3 regions of the Kitasatospora sp. NBC_01287 genome follow, and region 2 is predicted to be linked to each of the others. Evidence: riboswitches for the same ligand, from Rfam matches in the RefSeq annotation. Region 2 holds a riboswitch; each other region holds the start of a gene.
What was found. A riboswitch is a leader RNA that binds a small molecule or an ion and turns the genes downstream of it on or off. The one in region 2 is predicted to bind cyclic di-AMP.
Positions count from the first base shown of each region.

Region 1 (6,343 bases), 2.8 Mb from region 2:
GCAACCTCACCCGTTTCGACGTGACCCGCTCCTCCCGGGTGGTCGAGTACCTGCACCTCGACCTGGCGGGCGAGCCCAAGGTGGAGGAGACCGAGGTGCTCAGCGAGACGCTGGAGTCGATCCGCTGCCGCTGGTGCAACGCGGTCGACCAGGTCGAGCTGGTGGCCCGGCCCGACGCCGGGGGCCCCGCCGCGGACCAGGCCGAGCAGGCGGGCTGAGCGGGCGGGCTGAGCGGGCGCCCGACCGGGCACCCGCCGAAAACGGGCACTGCTGAAAAACAGCGGCCGCGCACGCGACAATTGCACCGGGTGACAGTCACCGGGCGGTGAGTCAGGACGCCCCGGCCCGCGGGGGCCGGGGCAGCCGCGCAGATCAGGATCGGAGCCGAGGACGCGATGGACGCAGCCAGGGAGGCCGCGGAGCCGCAGGGGCCACAGCCCACTGCCGGTGATCCGGCGACGCTGTCGGCGGATGTCGCGGTCGGCGCGGACGCTTCGCACACCGAGGGCGCTTCGGACGCCTCGGACACCGCGATCGCCGCGACCGCCTCGGGGGAAGCCGCGGGCAGCACCGTCCCGGAGGGCGAGGAGGCCGGCCAGGAGGCAGCGGCGGCGGCCGAGCAGTTGGACCGCCCGCTGCCCGAGGGGGTGCGCCGACGCGTGGTCGGCCTGGCGGCCGACGCGCTCGGTGGCCTGGCGCCGACCGAGCTGCCGGCCTCGCTGCGCCCGTACGCCAAGTTCACCCCGGCCCGGCGGGCCAAGTACGCCGGCACCGCACTGGCCGCCGCGCTGGAGGCCGAGCCGGCCTTCCGGCTGCGGATAGCGGACCGGCTGCGGCTGGGCCAGCCGGACCTGGTCAAGGCGCTGGAGGCGGGCCAGGTGCCGGGCGCGGCCGAGCCGCTGGACGTGGCCGCCGCCGCCTACCTGCTGCGCAGTCGCGGCTGGACCAGGCTGGTCGCCGAGGCCGGTGAGCAGGCCGAGCGGGCCGGTGCCGAGGACGCGGCCGCCGAGTCGGCCCGACTGGTGGAGAAGCTCCAGGAGGAGCTGACCGCCACCCGCGCGGCGGCCCGTGCCGACCTGGAGCGCCAGCGCGCGGAGGCCGAGGGCACCCGCAAGGAGTTGGAGGCGCTGCGCAAGAAGTTGCGCGGGCTGGAGAGCGACACCCGCCGGGCCCAGGCCGAGAGCCGCAAGCTGCAGGCCGAGCTGACCGCCGCCGCCGGGGCCGCCGCCACCGAGCGCGGCGCCGCCGAGAGCGAGGCCCGGCGGCTCAAGCACCGGGTGGCCGAGCTGGAGACCGCGCTGGAGGCCGGGCGCCGCTCGGCCCGCGAGGGGCGCAGTGTGGAGGACATGCGGCTGCGGCTGCTGCTCGACACGGTGCTGCAGTCGGCCCAGGGCCTGCAGCGCGAGCTGGCGCTGCCGGTCACCCAACTGCACCCGGCCGACCTGGTGGACGCGGTGGTCCCGGGCTCGGCCTCGCCGCACGACGTGGCCCGGCGCGGGCTGGCCGAGGACGACCCGGCGCTGCTCGACCAGCTGTTGGCGATCCCGCAGGTCCACCTGGTGGTGGACGGCTACAACGTGACCAAGACCGGCTATCCGACACTGCCGCTGGAGCAGCAGCGGATGCGGCTGCTGGGCGGGCTCGCGATGCTGGCGCAGCGCACCCAGGCCGAGGTGACCTGCGTCTTCGACGGCCAGGACCTGGACGTGCCGGTGATCATGGCACCGCCGCGCGGGGTGCGGGTGCGGTTCAGCCGGACCGGGCAGACCGCCGACGAGCTGATCCGGCAGCTGGTGCGGGCCGAGCCGCAGGGCCGTCCGGTGGTGGTGGTCTCGGCCGACCGGGAGGTGGCCGACGGCGTGCGGAAGGCCGGTGCGCGCCCGGTCGCCTCGGTGCTGCTGCTGAACCGGCTGGCGCGCAGTTGACCAGCGCTCAGCTGGTGAAGACCAGGTGAACACCTGCGGGTGACAGGTGGTTGGTGACCACGGGGGAGTGGCGCGGGGATCTGATGTTCACTAGGGTCTGGCGTCAAACCTATTTTTCCGGCCACTCATCCGTTCGGGTGAGACCGGTAGAAGAAGGAGCAGTCCCTTGGCGTCCCACCGCCGTCCCAAGCAGTCGAGCCGCGCGCGGATCTCCGTGCTCACCGCCGCTGCGGCGACCGCGGTCGCACTCTCCTCGCAGAGTGGGGCCTGGGCTGATCCGGCGCCCACGATCGACCAGGTCAAGGCGCAGATCGACGACCTGAACAACCAGCAGGAAGCGGCGGCCGAGAAGTACGACGGCGCCAAGGAGCGCGGCGACGAGCTGCGCCAGCAGGCCTCCCAGCTGCAGGACCAGGTGGCGCGCTCCCAGGACCAGGTGACCCAGCTGCAGACCGGCCTGGCCGGGGTGGCGGCCGACCAGTACCAGAACGGCGGGATCGATCCGTCCGTCCAGCTGATGCTCAACTCCAACCCGAGCGCCTACCTGGACCAGGCGTCCAGCATGCAGGTGGCCTCCAGCACCGAGGCGAACGCGCTGAGGTCCGTGCAGAGCCAGGAGCGCAACCTCGACCAGGAGAAGAAGGAAGCGGCCGACACGCTGGCCCAGTTGGACTCGGCCACCCAGGAGCTGAACCAGGCCAAGGCGGACGTGCAGGCCAAGCTGGCCGCCGCGCAGAAGCTGCTCAACTCGCTGAGCGCCTCGCAGCGGGCCCAGCTCGCCGCCCAGGACCGCGCCTCGCGCAGCAGCGCCCGCACCGACCTCAGCACCCTGGACCTGCCGCCGGCCTCCGGCTACGCGGGCCAGGCCGTCCAGGAGGCGCTCAGCCGGCTCGGCGACTCCTACGTCTGGGGCGCCACCGGCACCACCACCTTCGACTGCTCGGGCCTGATGCAGTGGGCCTACGCGCAGGCCGGCGTCTCGCTGCCGCGCACCTCGCAGGAGCAGGCCACGGTGGGCGCCAACGTGGGCACCAACATCGCCAACGCGCAGCCCGGCGACCTGATCATCTACGGCAGCGACCGGCACCACGTGGCCATGTACATCGGCAACGGCAAGGCCGTGCACGCGCCGCACACCGGTGACGTGGTCCGGATCGCCGACGCCGTCTCGATCGGTCAGATCAACACGATCCGCCGGCCCTGACCCACCGTCGCCCCGCCGTGCCGGGCGCACTGCTGATCCCCCGTCACCCTTCGCGTGTGACGGGGGACACTTCTTCGTGCACCGTGTGATCACTTGCCGGTGATCCCCCTAGCACGGAGAGTCAAAGTTTCCGGGTTTTTCCGACAAGGATTTGAACGGATCACAGATTTGTTACTAGGGTCGGCAATCAGACCCACGCGATGGTGATCACCCGACCCGGGTGACGGCGCGGGCACCGCCGAGTCTGGAAAGCAGCACGGGCAGTTGACTGCCCGACGGATCTCCTTCGGGAAGGCTGCGGACCGGAGCCGGGGAACCACGTTCCTCGGGGTGAATCGGCGCCAGGTCGGCCACGGGCCGGTGAGGCGTCGTAGGGCATCTCTTCCAGCCCGAACCCGTCAGCTCACCCGGTAGGCGGTTCGAGGGAAGAAGGATTCGTGGCGTCCCATCGTCGTCCCAAGCCCGTCGGTCGTACCCGCGCGTCGATCCTGACCGCCGCCGCCGCGACCGCCATGGCGCTCTCCTCGCAGGGCGCGGCGCACGCCGACCCGGCGCCCTCGCTCGACCAGGTCAAGTCCCAGGTCGACGATCTGAACAACCAGGCGGAGCAGGCCACCGAGCAGTACGACGGGGCCCAGGCCCAGCAGCAGACGCTGCAGAAGCAGGTCGGCGACCTGCAGGACCAGGTGGCGCGGCAGCAGGACCAGGTGACCAACCTGCAGGCCGGGCTGGCCTCGGTGGCCGCCGACCAGTACGCCAACAACGGCATATCGCCGACCGTCCAGATGATGCTCTCGTCCAATCCGGACAGCTTCCTCACCCAGGCCAGTTCGATCAGCCAGCTCAACAGCACCCAGGCGGAGACGCTGAAGGAGTTGCAGGGCGATGAGCGGGTGCTCGACCAGTCCAAGTCCGACGCGCAGACCAAGCTCGCCGCCCTGGACGCCACCACCCAGCAGCTGAAGACGGCCAAGGCGACCATCCAGGCCAAGCTGGCGCAGGCCCAGAGCCTGCTCAACTCGCTCACCGAGCAGCAGCGCCAGCAGATGGCCGCCGCGCAGGCGAAGGCCGACGCCGCCGCCAAGGCCGCCGCCGACCAGGCCGCCGCGCAGGCGAAGGCGGCCGCTGCCGCCAAGGCGCAGTCCGACGCCCAGGCCGCCGCCTCGCGCGACTCCTCCCGCACCGACCTGGGCAGCTCCTCCGGCACGGCCACCGCACCGGCCGCGCCTGCCGCGCCGACCACCGGCAGCTCGGCCGCCGCCGCCGCGATCGCCGCCGCCGAGAGCAAGCTCGGCTCGCCGTACAAGTACGGCACCGAGGGTCCCAGCACCTTCGACTGCTCGGGCCTGATGCAGTGGGCCTACGCGCAGGCCGGGGTCTCGCTGCCGCGCACCTCCGAGGAGCAGGCCGCGAGCGGCACCAACGAGGGCACCAACATCGCCAACGCGCAGCCGGGCGACCTGCTGATCTTCAACAACTACGGCCACGTCGGCATGTACGTGGGTGGCGGTGTGATGATCCACGCGCCGCGTGCCGGTGAGAACGTCAAGTACGAGTCGGCCACCGTGATGGGGATCGAGGCGATCGTCCGCCCCTGACGGCTCCTGACGTACCCGACGTCCCTGGCGGGGCGTCACCCAGGCCCGGTCTCCAGCACGGAGGCCGGGCTTTCGGCGTTCTGGTGTCCGATTGTGGATCAAATATTCGTATCGGTGGGGGTTTGGACTCATCCGTCCTGACTCGCTAACGTCTGCGCTCGGACCTCAGCTCCTCCGAGGGCTCACCCCGAGCTCTCACGGCGATTGGAGTCGTCAGCCGATGGCGATCACACCCCCGTCGGGCACCGCGCGCCGATTCGCCCGGGTGCTGGCGGTCACCGCCGCCGCCACCACCGCCCTGGCGATGACGGCCACCGCGCAGGGCGCGCCGGCCAAGCCGGACAAGAAGGACGTCAAGGCGCAGGTGGACCAGCTCTACGCGGAGGCCGAGCAGGCCTCCGAGAAGTCCAACGCCGCCGAGGAGGACGCCAAGCGCCTGCAGACCGAGACCAGCAGCCTGCAGGACCAGGTGGCGCAGGGCCAGGACACCCTCAACCGGATGCGCTCGGACCTGGCCACCGTCGCGGCCGCCGAGTACCGCTCCGGCGGGATGGACCCGACCGTGCAGCTGATGCTCTCCTCCGACCCGGCCGGCTACCTGGTCAAGGCGCGCAGCCTGGCCGAGGCCGGGCGGCAGCAGGCGGCTTCGCTGCACGAGGTGCTGGAGCAGCAGCGCCGGCTGGACCAGCGGCGCACCGAGGCCGGCGCCAAGCTGGCCGAGCTGGAGACGGTGCGCGACACGCTGGCGCGGAGCAAGCAGCAGGTGCAGCAGCGGCTGAAGAGCGCCCAGGCGCTGCTCAACAGCCTCTCCGCCGCCGAGCGGAGCCAGCTGCTCGCGCAGGACGCCCGGGAGGCGCACGAGCGGGCGACGCGCGGCGCGGACCGGGTCGACCTGGGCACCCAGCCCCCCGCCTCGGACCGGGCGGCGGCCGCGGTGGCGGCGGCGCTGAGCAAGCTCGGCTCGCCGTACGTCTACGGTTCGACCGGGCCCGGCAGTTTCGACTGCTCGGGTCTGATGTACTGGAGCTGGCGGCAGGCCGGAGTGAGCCTGCCGCGCACCTCGCAGGCGCAGGCGTTCGGCGGGCAGCGGGTGAGCCTGGCAGAGGCGCGACCGGGAGACTTGGTGATCTTCTTCCATGACATGCACCACGTCGGCATGTACGTCGGCGGTGGCACGGTGATCCACGCCCCCTACCCCGGGGCCCGGGTGCGCTACGAGAACGTCTCGGCGATGCCGGTGGCGGCGGTGGTGCGGGTCTGAGCGCCCAGGCGTGGCAGCGGCAGCCGGCCGACCTCATGGCCGACGCTCCGGCCGACCACCTTGCCGACACCCCTGACGACACCCCCGCAGACCTCTCGGCCGACGCTCCGGCCGACCCCGCCGCGGGTGGCGGGGTCTCGCGGCGGGCCGCGCTGCTGCTGGCGGCCGGTGCGCTGGCCCAGCTCTCGCTGCCCCGGGTGCTGCCGCCCCGAGCGCCCGCCGCCCCGCAGGTGCTCGGCGCCGCGCCGCTGGCCGCGCTGCTGGCCGCGCACGCCCGGGCGCTGCGCACCGGGCGGTTGGCCGCGCTCGACCTGGCCCAGCTGGACTACCGCGCGACCTCCTGGGACGCCACCGC
Region 1 is NZ_JAPEPB010000001.1:6,692,603-6,698,945, forward strand. It holds gene OG455_RS29265 (hypothetical protein) at 1-218, shown strand, start outside; gene OG455_RS29270 (NYN domain-containing protein) at 396-1,925, shown strand; gene OG455_RS29275 (NlpC/P60 family protein) at 2,092-3,129, shown strand; cyclic di-AMP (ydaO/yuaA leader) riboswitch at 3,393-3,560, shown strand; gene OG455_RS29280 (NlpC/P60 family protein) at 3,567-4,727, shown strand; gene OG455_RS29285 (C40 family peptidase) at 4,948-5,988, shown strand; gene OG455_RS29290 (hypothetical protein) at 6,024-6,343, shown strand, end outside.
Region 1: linked by a shared signal. The riboswitch ahead of OG455_RS29280 (NlpC/P60 family protein) and the one ahead of OG455_RS42085 (transglycosylase family protein) in region 2 are both predicted to bind cyclic di-AMP.

Region 2 (6,343 bases):
GGCCGGTTTCACCGGGGTGGCCGACGCGCCGTACGCGCTGCCGGGGGAGCTGACCGAGCGGACGGCGGGCGCGCTGCTGCTGGCCGTGGTGCAGCGGGCCCACGACGCGAAGGTGGATCCGGACGCGGCGCTGCGGGCGGCCGCGCGCGACTACCGGGACGCGGTGCGGGCCGCCGAGGGGCTGCCGGCGAGCTGAGCCCGCCGGTGCGTCACCTGGTGCCGGCCGGGTCAGGCCGTCTGGACGTGCTGCTGGGTGTGCTGCTGGACGTGTGGCGGGCGGTGCGCCTGGCGCTGCCGCGGCACGACCTCGCCGATCGCCTCGCCCAGCGGGTCGAGCAGCTCGGCGAGCCGGTCCAGCTGGCCGGGCAGCTCGGCCATGGCGACGATCCGCTCGCCGTCGGGGCCGGCCACGCAGAACAGGTCGATCGGGCCGAGGTGCTTCTCGGCGGTGTCGACCAGGGCCGCGATGTCGCTGGGCTGGTGGATGTCGGAGCTGACCCCGATCACCGGGCAGCCCGTCCGGTCGAGGGCGGTGGCCAGGTCCTCGGCGACACCGGCCCGGGGGTCGGCGATCAGCAGGCCGGCGGCTCCCGCGGCGGCGAAGCGATGGGCCGGCCCGTCGCCGTCGCCGCCGCTGAGTACCGCGATGACCACCACTGCCCCGGTTACTCGCATGGCCTGCTCCTCCCTGGGGGCGCCGCCGCACCGGAGCGCCCGCCAACCACGTATCGGAGGATCGTAGGCTTCTCCTGACCCTCCGCAACAGGGATTACCCGTCAGGTGACCAGGCTCACTCCTCCTGGGGACGGGATAACGTCAAGACATGCCGGATCAGCCGGATTTCCCGCCGCCGCCCCTGTTCACCTGGGAGTTCGCCGCCGATCCGCACCCGGGCGTACGCCTGGCCGCGCGAGCACGCCCCAGTGCACCGGACCACCCTGCCGAGCGGGGTTGACGCCTGGCTGGTGACCCGCTACGCCGACGCCGTCGATGTTCAGCGGGGCGATTCGGGAGTGAATTCGACCGGCAGTTCCCGCAGCCCGCGCATGATCAGACCGCCGCGCCAGCGCAGTTCTGCCGGGTCCACGGCGAGCCGCAGGTCGGGCAGCCGGGTCAGCAGGCTGGAGAGCGCCACCCGACCCTCCAGGCGGGCCAGCGGGGCGCCGATGCAGTAGTGGATCCCGTGGCCGAAACCGAGGTGCGGGTTGTCGGCGCGGGCCAGGTCGAGGGTGTTCGGTTGGCCGAACCTGGCGGGATCACGGTCCGCGGCGGCGAGGACGACGAGGACCGGGTCACCCGTGGACACGGCCTGGCCGCCGATTTCGAGTGGTCGGGTGGCGTAGCGCCAGGTGGCCAACTCCACCGGGCCGTCGTAGCGCAGCAGTTCCTCGATCCCCGTGTCGAGCAATCGGGAATCCCCGTCCGCGACGGCAGCCTGAAGGAGCGCTCGCTGGGGCGGATTCTGAAACAGCGCCAGCGCGCCGTTGCCGATCAGATTGATGGTCGTCTCGAACCCCGCGAACAACAGCACGAAGCACATCGCGACGGCCTCGTTCTCGGTGAGGTGCTCGCCGTGGTCGCCGGCCCGGATCAGACCGGAGATCAGGTCGTCCCCGAGGTCCGCCCGCTTGCGGTGAATCAGGTCTGCCAGGTACGCGCGGATGCGCTTGACGGCTCGGCCCACCCCTCCACGTGGACCGCCGCCGTGGCGGATCATCATGCCCGCCCAGTCGCGGAAGTCCTCCTGATCCTCCTTGGGAACACCGAGGAGGTCGCAGATCGCGTAGATCGGCAGCGGGAAGGCGAACTCATGGATGAGGTCCGCTTCGCCCCTGCCGGAGAATTCCGAGAGGAGTCGATCCGCGAGGCCCTGCACCTGGGGCTCGAACTCCGCCACTCGGCCCGGCGTGAACGCCTTGGAGACCAGCCGGCGCAAGCGGGTGTGGTCCGGCGGGTCGATGTTGAGCAGGTGCGTCATCAGGTTGGCGCTGCGCTCTCCCGGGATCCCGGTCTTCCCCTTCGCGTGTGCCGACTCGTCGTGGTGGGCCGGGTTCTTGCTGAGACGGCTGTCCGCGAGCGCCTGGCGGGCGTCGGCATAGCGGGTCACGAGCCAGGCTTCGACGCCGCTCGGCAGCTGGGCCTTGTACACGGGCGCGTGCTCACGCAGCCAGGCGTACGCCGGGTAGGGGTTGGAGGCGAACCCCCAGGTGAAGAGTTCGGGCCGATCAGACATGCCTCGACGGTATCCCGCTGCTGGTGTTCGGCGACCGTCCGACCTCTGACGCCCCTGCTGCCACGGTGTGAGCCGTCGGCCGGTCTCGACCCGACCAGGCCCGCGGGCCCGACCAGGTCCGCGGGCCCGACACCCTGGACCCGGCCCGCACGGACGGCCCGCACCTCGGCTTCGGCCACGGCATCCACTACTGCGTCGGCGCCCCGCCGGCCGGGTTGGAGGGGCGGGCGGCGCCGGCCACCCTGCTGACCAGGCCGCCCGATGTCGACCTCGCCGCCGCGCCCGAGGAGCTGCGCCGGCGCGGCGGCCTGATCATGCGTGGACTGCGCGCGCTGCCGGTCGCCTTCACGCCTGAGGGGCCGTCCGGTGTCGCCGTCGAGCGCTGACGCGGAGTTTGATGAAGGTCCGACAAGTCCTGACGGCGTGTCGGCACTACTCCGACAGAGGCGATCTGAATGGGCATCAACCTGACCAAACGCCATCAGTTGGTGGACGATCGGCGACCGTCCGTAATTCTCGTGTGATGTACGCGATATGAGCTTGTGATTGGTGGGTCAATCTGCCTACTCTCCCAGGAGTTCGCAGCTGCGAACCCCGTGCGCGGTACGCCGAATCCTGCCCACCGCGCGGCCGGGACACCGACCTACACCTTGGGCAGGGGCGGGGGACCCAGGATTTCTGCCGTCTCCCACGGCTAGGGGTGAAGCCGCTCGCGCGGCCGGGCCAACCTCACGGGCCCGAACCCGACAGCTCACCTCGCAGGCGTGCGGAGAGGGACAGTTCATGCTGCTCACCGGCAATGGCCGTCATCGTCGTCGCACCCAGGCCGAGAAGGCCCTCGCAGTGGCCGGCGTCGCCGGCGCGGCGGTCGCGGTGCCGCTGCTCACCGCGACCGCCGCGCACGCGGCCCCCGTCACGGTCTGGGACAAGGTCGCCAACTGCGAGAGCACCAACAACTGGTCGATCAACACCGGCAACGGCTTCTACGGCGGCCTGCAGTTCACTTCGTCCACCTGGGCCGCGTACGGCGGCACCCAGTACGCGGCCCAGGCCGACCAGGCCAGCAAGGGGCAGCAGATCGCGGTCGCCGAGCGGGTGCTGGCGGACCAGGGCCCGGGCGCCTGGCCGGTCTGCTCGGTGCAGGCGGGGCTGGGCAAGGGGGGCGCCGCGGCGTCCGTCGACACCGCTGCCCCGGCGGCCCAGACCCAGCAGACGCAGCAGAGCCAGCAGACCCAGCAGGCCGAGCCGCAGACGCAAGCCCAGCAGGCCCCGCAGTCCCAGCATCCTCAGCAGGCCCCGCAGTCCGCCGACCCGTCCTTCCCCGGCAAGGCCGGCTGGGACGCGGCGAGCCAGGTGTACTGGTTCCAGAGTGACGGCGGCTGGTACTGGACCAGCCACCAGGGCGTGTACGACCAGGCCGCCGCCCAGGCGCGGGCCGCGGCCCCGGCGCAGGCCCCGGCCGCGATGCAGACCCCGGTGCAGGTGCCGGCCGCCGCACCCGCCGTCGCGGGCTCGGGCCACGACTACACCGTGCGGGCCGGCGACACCCTCTCCACCATCGCCCAGAGCCAGCACCTGGCCGACGGCTGGCAGGGGCTCTACCAGGCCAACCACCGGACGGTGGGCGCGAATCCGGACCTGATCGTGCCCGGCCAGCAGCTGAACCTCGGCTGACCGCCCGTCCGCTCGCGCGCGGTCGCCACGGGCGTCCGGGCGCGAGCGGCGGGGCCGGACGACAGCCGGCACGCATTCAGGTGAACTACCGGCGGGTAGCCGAGCCACACCGTGAGACGGCACCCAGGTCCGGGTGGTCGCGGCTGCGGGTGCGGTTAGGCTCTGGTCGTAACGACTCCGTATCCACGTCCGCAGGACCGCTTCCGCCTAGGAGATGCCTCGTGCCGTCCATTGATGTCGTCGTCGCCCGTGAGATTCTCGACTCGCGCGGCAACCCCACGGTCGAGGTCGAGGTCGGCCTCGACGACGGCAGCACCGGCCGTGCCGCTGTCCCGTCCGGTGCCTCCACCGGTGCCTTCGAGGCGCTGGAGCTGCGCGACGGTGACAAGAACCGCTACTTCGGCAAGGGCGTCGAGAAGGCCGTCCTCGCCGTGATCGAGCAGATCGGCCCGGAGCTGGTGGGCTACGACGCCACCGAGCAGCGGCTGATCGACCAGGCGATGCTCGACCTGGACGCCACCCCGGACAAGTCCTCGCTGGGCGCCAACGCGATCCTCGGCGTCTCGCTGGCCGTCGCGCACGCCGCCTCCGAGGCCAGCGACCTGCCGCTGTTCCGCTACCTCGGCGGCCCCAACGCGCACGTGCTGCCGGTCCCGATGATGAACATCCTCAACGGCGGTTCGCACGCGGACTCCAACGTCGACATCCAGGAGTTCATGATCGCGCCGATCGGCGCCGAGTCGTTCTCCGAGGCCGTGCGCTGGGGCGTGGAGGTCTACCACACCCTCAAGGGCGTGCTCAAGGAGCGCGGCCTCTCCACCGGCCTGGGCGACGAGGGCGGCTTCGCGCCGAACCTGGACTCCAACCGCGAGGCGCTGGACCTGATCGTCGAGGCGATCAAGAAGGCTGGCTACGTGCCCGGCAAGGACGTCGCGCTGGCGCTGGACGTCGCCTCCTCCGAGTTCTACAAGGACGGCGCCTACCAGTTCGAGGGCAAGGCGCTGACCGCCGCCGAGCTGAGCGCGTACTACGCCGACCTGGTCGCCAACTACCCGCTGGTCTCCATCGAGGACCCGCTGGACGAGTCGGACTGGGACGGCTGGAAGGCCCTCACCGACGAGCTGGGCAGCAAGGTGCAGCTGGTCGGTGACGACCTGTTCGTCACCAACCCGGCGCGCCTGGCCCGGGGCATCGAGACCGGCACCGCCAACGCCCTGCTGGTGAAGGTGAACCAGATCGGCTCGCTGACCGAGACGCTGGACGCGGTCGAGCTGGCCCAGCGCAACGGCTACCGCTGCATGATGTCGCACCGCTCCGGAGAGACCGAGGACGTCACCATCGCCGACCTGGCCGTCGCCACCAACTGCGGCCAGATCAAGACCGGTGCCCCGGCCCGCTCCGAGCGCGTCGCCAAGTACAACCAGCTGCTGCGCATCGAGGAGATCCTCGACGACGCCGCCGAGTACGCGGGCCGCGCCGCCTTCCCGCGGTTCAAGCACGAGGGCTGAGCCGAGAGCCGGGTGCGCGGGCCGAGCCGGATCCGTCGGCGACTCCCCGCACCTGACAACGAGCCGCTGCGCCGGTGCCCCGCCGTCGACCCCGTAGGGTGGACGGCGGGGCACCGGCGCGAGTGGGAGGGACCAGAAGATGGCAGGCTGGAAGATCCCGGGTCTGAGCGGCCGGCCGCGGTTCACCAGCCGGGCCACCGTGCTGATCCTGGTGCTCTGCTCGCTGGTGGCGATCCTCGCCTATCCGACCAGGCAGTTCATCAACCAGCGCGACCAGATCAACGCCCAGCGGGTCAAGGCCGAGCAGGCCCGCCGGCAGGTCGAGCAGCTGACCGGTGAGCTGGCCCGCTGGCAGGACCCGGAGTTCGTCAAGGCGCAGGCCCGGGAGCGGCTGCACTACGCGATGCCCGGCGAGACCCCCTTCGTCTCGGTCGACCCCACCCCGTCGGCCGCCGCCCAGCCCTCGGGCCGCGGCTCCGCCCGGGCCGCCGCGCAGGCGGCCAAGCCCTGGTACGCCGCCGTCTGGGACTCGGTGGACGCGGCCGCGACCCCCGCTCCCGTCCCCGCCCCCGCTCCGTGAGATGCCCGCCCCCGTGAAGAAGACAGCCACATGACACTTGAGAACCAGCCGGTCGCCGACCGCGACCTGGCCGCCGTGGCGGCCCAGCTCGGCCGCGTCCCGCGCGGCACCCGGGCGGTGGCGCACCGCTGCCCGTGCGGCAACCCCGACGTGGTGGAGACCGCCCCGCGGCTGCCCGACGGCACCCCGTTCCCGACCCTGTACTACTTGACCTGCCCCAAGGCCGCCTCGCTGATCGGCACCCTGGAGGCGGACGGGGTGATGAAGGAGCAGACCGCCCGGCTCGCCGAGGACCCGGAACTCGCCGCCGCCTACCAGAAGGCGCACGAGGACTACATCGCCCGCCGC
Region 2 is NZ_JAPEPB010000001.1:3,906,329-3,912,671, reverse strand. It holds gene OG455_RS16490 (MazG family protein) at 1-196, shown strand, start outside; gene OG455_RS16485 (SDR family NAD(P)-dependent oxidoreductase) at 229-675, opposite strand; partial or broken gene OG455_RS16480 (cytochrome P450) at 824-986, shown strand; gene OG455_RS16475 (cytochrome P450) at 995-2,233, opposite strand; partial or broken gene OG455_RS16470 (cytochrome P450) at 2,335-2,619, shown strand; cyclic di-AMP (ydaO/yuaA leader) riboswitch at 2,864-3,012, shown strand; gene OG455_RS42085 (transglycosylase family protein) at 3,017-3,907, shown strand; gene eno (phosphopyruvate hydratase) at 4,129-5,415, shown strand; gene OG455_RS16450 (septum formation initiator family protein) at 5,555-5,995, shown strand; partial or broken gene OG455_RS16445 (DUF501 domain-containing protein) at 6,026-6,343, shown strand, end outside.

Region 3 (6,343 bases), 410 kb from region 2:
GCACCGGACGGTAGCGGTGATGCCGGGTCAGCGCGAGCAGGTATCGACGCCGCCCGTCGCCCGGGGCCCGCACGGTGCGCAGCTCGCTGCTGATGCCCTGGGCGCCGAGGGCGCCGCGCAGCTCGGCGAGGTGCGGGCAGCGGCGGCTCTCGGCGTCGTGCAGCGGGTGCACCCGGACCTCGCCGCCCGGGGCGGTGACCCTCACCAGCTCGCGCAGCGCGGCCAGTTGGTCGTCCGGGGTGAAGCGCTCGGGGTAGGCGAAGAGCAGGTAGGAGCTGAGGGTGAGGGCGAAGGTGGCGTCGGCGAAGGGCAGCGCGGGCAGCGCGGCGGCCACGTAGTCGCCGGGGTGGGCGGCGCGGTCGGCGGCGAAGAGCGCCCTGGCCCGGTCCCAGCTGCGCAGGTACCTGTCGTAGGGGTGGTACCGGGGCGCCAGGTGGCGCTGCGGGGCGGTCCGCATCGCGTGGGCCATGGTCCGCCGGGCGGCTTCGGCGCGGGCCAGCAGGGCCGGCTGCGGGTCGGCGTAGGCGGGGTCGGCGGCCACCACCCGGCAGCCCAGCGCCCGGGCCTCGGCGACCAGGGCGGCGGCACCGCCCGGGCAGTCGAGCACCGGTCCCGGCAGTGCCCGCAGCTCGGCGCGACGCAGGCCGAAGAAGCCGCAGTACTCGTCCAGCGGCCGGGAGGTGATCAGCATGCCCCCACCCGAACACGGCCGCGCCCACCGCGCATCCGGCGGTGAGCGAGCGGCGTACGGGGAGGGCGGGCGGCCCGTGGGGAGGTCAGCCGGCCAGCAGGGCGGCGGCGGCGCGGCGGGAGACGACGGTCAGCGCGTGGGTCAGCCGGGCCGCCAGGAAGAGCATCAGGACGCCGGCCACCGAGACGCCCGCCAGCTGCCAGAAGTGGGTCAGGTAGTAGGCGTGGCGGACGCCGCCGCTGGTGTAGTCGAAGATCTTGTAGCCCGGCCAGCCGACGTAGTGCGGGAAGACCCAGTTGTAGGCGGGCAGTGCCGCCATCGCGGCGCCGGACGCCCAGAAGGTGACCGTCAGGCAGAAGCTGAGGATGTGCCAGGGGAACATCAGCACCTGGTACGCCGCCGCCCGCCAGCCCGCCTGGTCGGTCAGCTGCGCGGCCAGCCGCCCCCAACCGCCGGGCCGGGCCGGGCGCACCGGGGCGGGGGCGGCCTGCCGGGCACCGAGCAGCCGGGCCACCCGGCCGCGCTCGACGGCCCCGAGCCCGCGGGCACCGGCCAGCATCAGCGCGAGCACCGGCAGACCCAGCGCGGTCACCAGGGTGCCGGTGCCGAGGGCGAAGAGCACGACGGTCCAGGTGAAGCCGGCGGCCGCCAGGAAGGGGGAGGTGAGCACGTAGCCGGCCTCCCGGTAGGTCTCCCGGGCGAACGGGGCGCGCCAGAAGCGGGTCGCCCCGTCCGACAGCGCGCGGTCGGTGGCGGAGTCGATGGCGGGGGCGGTGGCGGGCTCCGGGCCGGTGTCGGCTGCCAGGTCGGCCAGCAGGTCAGCGGTGAGGTAGCGGGCCGGGATCGTCGTCGTCGTCATGTGGACCAGCCTGCCGTGGCGCGGCCGCCGGGGGTATGCGGCTGCCCGCCCGACCCGGTGGGGGGTTATCCCCCCGTCGGCCACTCGTCCGCCAGCAGCGAGTACTGCAGCGCGTCGTGCCAGGCGCCGCGCAGGTGGAGGTCGTGCCGCAGCCGGCCCTCCAGCTGGAAGCCGAGCTTGCGCAGCACCCGGGCGGAGGCCAGGTTCTGCGGGTCCAGCCGGGCGGCCAGCCGGTGCAGGTCCAGCGTGCCGAAGCCGAAGTCGCAGAGCAGCCGGGCGATCTCGGTGGCGTAGCCGCGGCCCCAGGCGTCCCGGCGCAGCGCGTAGCCGATGAAGGCCGCACGCTGACTCTCCACGCCCTCCACGCCGAGCACCGCGTTGCCCAGCGGCACCGCGTCCTCGCCCTCCTCGGTCAGCGTGACGGCCAGCCGGTAGACGGTGCGCGGGTGGTTCTCCGCCTCCTCCAGGTAGAGGGCCACCTGGTCGGCGCAGTCCTCCCGGTCCCGCGGCTCGAAGGGCAGGAAGCGGGCGGTCTCGGGATCGCCGAAGATCGCGTGCAGGGCGTCGATGTCGCGCGGCACGTGGTGGAACTCGCGGATGGTCAGCCGCGGTCCGGTGAGCAGGACGGGGTGCATGGCAGGTACGGTAGTGCGCCCGCGAGCGGTTACCGTACCTGCCATGGACCAGGAAGACCTGCGGCTCGCACCCCGACCGCACACCGCTGAGCTGCTGCGATGGGCCCAGGAGCAGGGCCTCGAACCGGTCCCCGCGGCAGCGGTGGACGCGGTGCTGACACTGCTCGAACTGGGTGACGCCCAGCTGCGCGAGGGCTTCCCCGTGCTGACCTCGGACCTGCTCCAGGAGCTGCTGTACGAGCGGATCCACCTCTACGTCCAGCCGCCCGCCGAGCAGTCCCCGTTGGCCTACGGCGCGGCGGTACGGCTGCTGATCGACCATCAGCGGGCCGCCAAGCGGCTCAACGCCAAGCGGCAGCAGCGCCTGCGCGAGGAGGCCGACTGGCAGGGCGAGCTGCTGGCCGGGCTGCTGCGCCAGCCGCACCTGCTCACCTGGCCCCGGCTCTACACCCTGCTGCTGCGCGAGGCGGGAGTGGCCGCCGCCGGGCCGGACGCCGTGCGGGCCTGGCTGGACGGCTTCCGGGCGCTGCCCGAGCAGGACCGGATCGAGGCGTTCGCACAGCTGGCCGACCTCGACCAGCCCGAGGGCGCGGCCGGCTGGACCGAGGGCGTGCTGCTGTCGATCGGGATGGCCACCGACGGCGCCCGGCTGCTGGTCGAGAACCGCCTGATGCAGCGCAGCTACCGCAACCTGGCCGGGCGCACCGCGCTGGGCCTGCCGATGCCACCCGAACTGGCCGGCGACTTCCCGGCCTTCGAGGCGGCGGTGCAGGCCGAGGCGTTGCGGCTGCTCGGCGAGTGGACCGTTCCCGGCCTGCCCGCGCTGCTGCTGACCGAGTACCAGGACCTGGCCCCGGAGCCGGGGGCCGCCGAGGTGGACGGCTACATCGTCAAGCGCGGGCTGGTGGACCTGCCGGACCTCGGTGACTGGCCGGGGGCGGCGGACACCACCGAGCAGCCGGACACCGCGCCGTGGCCGGACACCACGGAGCCGCCCGACGCCACGGGGTGACGCCGGGCGGCAGCCGGACGCTACGGGGTGACGCCGTGGGCGTGCAGCCAGCCGGCCGCCTCGACCGGGGCGCCGCCACCGGGGCGGACCTCCAGGCGCAGGCGCGGTCCGGCGGGGCCCGCGCCGGGCGGGGCGGCCATGGTGCCGGTGGCGCCGACCGTACCGAGCACCGCGCCCTGCGCGAGCGGGCCCGCCGGGACGGCGATCGTGGCGAGGTGGCAGTACCAGAGCTCGGTGCCGTCCGGCAGGGTCTGGATCACCCGGTAGCCGTAGGCGCCGGACCAGCCCGCCGAGCTGACCTGCCCGCCGGCCACCGCGGTGACCGGGGTGCCGGCTGGGGCGGCGAAGTCGAGACCGGTGTGCAGCTGCGCCCAGTGCCCGCCGGCCTGGCCGAGCGCGCTCAACGTGTACTTGGTCAGCGGCAGTTGGACGTCAGCCGGCTGGGGCACCGCCAGGGCCGGAGCCTCGGCGGACGGCTCGGCCCGGGGTGCGGCGGCCTCGGCGTCGGCGGCGGCGGGCGCCTGCCGGACCTGGACGGCCTGCTGCGCGGCCCGCTTGGCGGCCGCCTCGTTGGCCGCCTCCAGGCGCGCGGCCTCCTCCGTGGCGGTGCGGCTGTCCGCCTGCTGCTGGATCCGCGCGGCCAGGGCCAGGCCGGGGTCGGCGGCACCGTCCGTGGCGGCCGGCGTCCCGTCCGGGGCGGCGATCGGAGCGGCGGGCGCCGGGTTCGGGGTGGCAGCGGCGGCCGCGCCGGCGGTCAGCCCGGTGGCGCCGAGCGCGGCGGCCATCGCGGTGACACCGAGGGCTGGAGCACCGACCCGCGCCTGGCGGGGCACCCGGTGCCGGGCGGCCTCCGCCGTCATGCCGGGGTGGTCGAGCAGTCCGGTACCGCTCGCCTCGAGGCGGCTCTCCGGGGGGTGCGTCAACGCCACGGGGGCGCGCTCCTTTCCTTCCCTCGCGCCTACCGGGTTAGCTGACGGGTTCGGAGCAGGAAGGTCTCCTACGGTCCGACCTGGGCGCTTACAGCCTGGGTCGAGCCGATTCACCCCAAGGAACGTGGTTCCCCGGCTCCCGGCCCGGCCCGTGGGCCGAGTCCTGGATTAGGCGACGGCGCACGGTGCCGTTTCGGGTACGGCGTTGCCGACCGCGCTGCGTTATCAAACGTTAATCCCAGGAGGCCGTGATTCCAAGCCCGCTCCGATCGGATTGTCACACTCATTGAGCGTCATGCTCCCGTCATAACAGGAGCCTCGGACCCACTCGCCGAGCGCCGATCTGAGTAGCCGTACTCATGTGCCGAACACGGGAGTTGGCAATCCTTCGGGTATGACTTCCTCGGTACAGCCGCGGACCACGTCCGCCTATTACCTCCAGGCGATCCTCTCCTTCGCGCTCTCCCTCGGCGGGCTCTCGGTCGGAATCGCCTGTCTCCCGGTGAGCTCCTGGATGCGCGCCTTCCTCGCCCTCGGCCTGCTCTACGCGACCACCTCCGCCTTCACGCTGGCCAAAGTGGTCCGCGACCGTCAGGAGGCCGGCGAGATCGTCACCCGGGTCGACCAGGCCCGACTGGAGAAGCTGCTCGCCGAGCACGACCCGTTCCGGGCCGACGGCCTCTGAGGGCGCGGGCGGGCGAGGAGACGCAGGGGCGCGGGCAGGCGGGGCGCGGACAGGTGGGGCGAGGGCAGGCGGACGCGGGCGCGGGCAGAACTTGACGGCTAAGGCTATTAGCCATAGCTTTGTGGGTGTCGGCAAGGGGCCGGCGCCCACCGCACGCCGGACCAGGAGGTCCACCCCATGAACGCCACCACCACCCCGCAGACCCAGTACCTGCAGCTCCCCGGCGGCACCATCGCCTTCGACGACACCGCGGGCCCGGGCACCCCGGTCGTGCTGCTGCCCGGGATGCTCGACTCCCGCGCCGCCTACCGGCACCTGCGGCCGCTGCTCACCGCCGCGGGGCACCGGGTGATCACCATGGACCTCCGGGGCTTCGGCGAGTCCTCCATCACCTGGGACGACTACTCCCCCGCCGCGGTCGCCACCGACGTGGTCGCGCTGCTGGCCCACCTGGACCTCACGCGGGCCACCCTGGTCGGCCAGTCCTACACCGGCGCCACCGCGGTGCGGGCCGCCACGCTGGCGCCGGAGCGGGTGGCCGGGGTCGTCCTGCTGGACGCCTTCGTCGAGCAGCCGGCCCCCGGCCTGCTGACCCGCGCCATGGTCCACCTGCTCGGCTCCGTGGTGATCGCCTTCCCGAAGGCCTGGGGCTACTACCTGAACAAGATGGCCATGCCGACCACCAAGCCCGCCGACCACGAGCGGTACGTGGCCGGCCTGGTGGCCGCGCTGCGCACCCCGGGCCGGCGCCGGGCCACCCGCGGCCAGGTCCGCGGCGACGCCGGCCCGACCGGTTGGGCCGAGGAGCTGCGCTGCCCGGTGCTGGTGGTGATGGGCAGCAAGGACCCCGACTTCCCGAACCCGGAAATGGTCGCGGACCGTCAAGCCAGTGTGATGAACGCCCGTAAGGTGATGATCGACGGTGCCGGGCACTACCCGATGGCGGACTACCCGCAGGCCACCGCCGACGCCCTGCTCCCCTTCTTCGCCGAGGTGGCCTGATGCCCCGCGCCGGACTCACCCCCGACCTGGTGGTCGACCACGCGCTCGCACTGATCGACGCCGAGGGCCCCGAGGCCCTGACCCTGGCGGGCGTGGCCCTGCGAGCCAAGGTGGCCGCCCCCTCGCTCTACAAGCACGTGCCCGGCGGCCTGGGCGGACTGCGCCGGCTGGTCGGCATCCGGGTCACCGCCGACCTGGGGGCCCGGCTGGAGCAGGCCATCACCGGACTGACCGGGGATGCCGCGATCGCCGCCCTGCTGCGGGCCTACCACGGCTACGCGATCGACCACCCGAACCGCTACGCCGCCCTCCCGCAGAGCCCGTCCGTCACCGACGAGCAGCTGATCGGCGTCTCCAGCGCGATGATCGGCACCATCTTCCGGGTCCTGCAGGGCTACGGGATCGCCGACGCCGAGGCGGTGCACGCGGCCCGCGCCGTGCGGGCGCTGGCACACGGCTTCGCGTCGCTGGTGATCGGCGGGGCCTTCCAGCTCAGCGAGGACCTGCGGGTGACCCAGGACCGGCTGATC
Region 3 is NZ_JAPEPB010000001.1:4,318,705-4,325,047, forward strand. It holds gene OG455_RS18330 (methyltransferase domain-containing protein) at 1-691, opposite strand, end outside; gene OG455_RS18335 (sensor domain-containing protein) at 777-1,550, opposite strand; gene OG455_RS18340 (GNAT family N-acetyltransferase) at 1,616-2,185, opposite strand; gene OG455_RS18345 (hypothetical protein) at 2,229-3,197, shown strand; gene OG455_RS18350 (M23 family metallopeptidase) at 3,218-4,126, opposite strand; cyclic di-AMP (ydaO/yuaA leader) riboswitch at 4,139-4,311, opposite strand; gene OG455_RS18355 (YiaA/YiaB family inner membrane protein) at 4,521-4,811, shown strand; gene OG455_RS18360 (alpha/beta fold hydrolase) at 4,989-5,813, shown strand; gene OG455_RS18365 (TetR-like C-terminal domain-containing protein) at 5,813-6,343, shown strand, end outside.
Region 3: linked by a shared signal. The riboswitch ahead of OG455_RS18350 (M23 family metallopeptidase) and the one ahead of OG455_RS42085 (transglycosylase family protein) in region 2 are both predicted to bind cyclic di-AMP.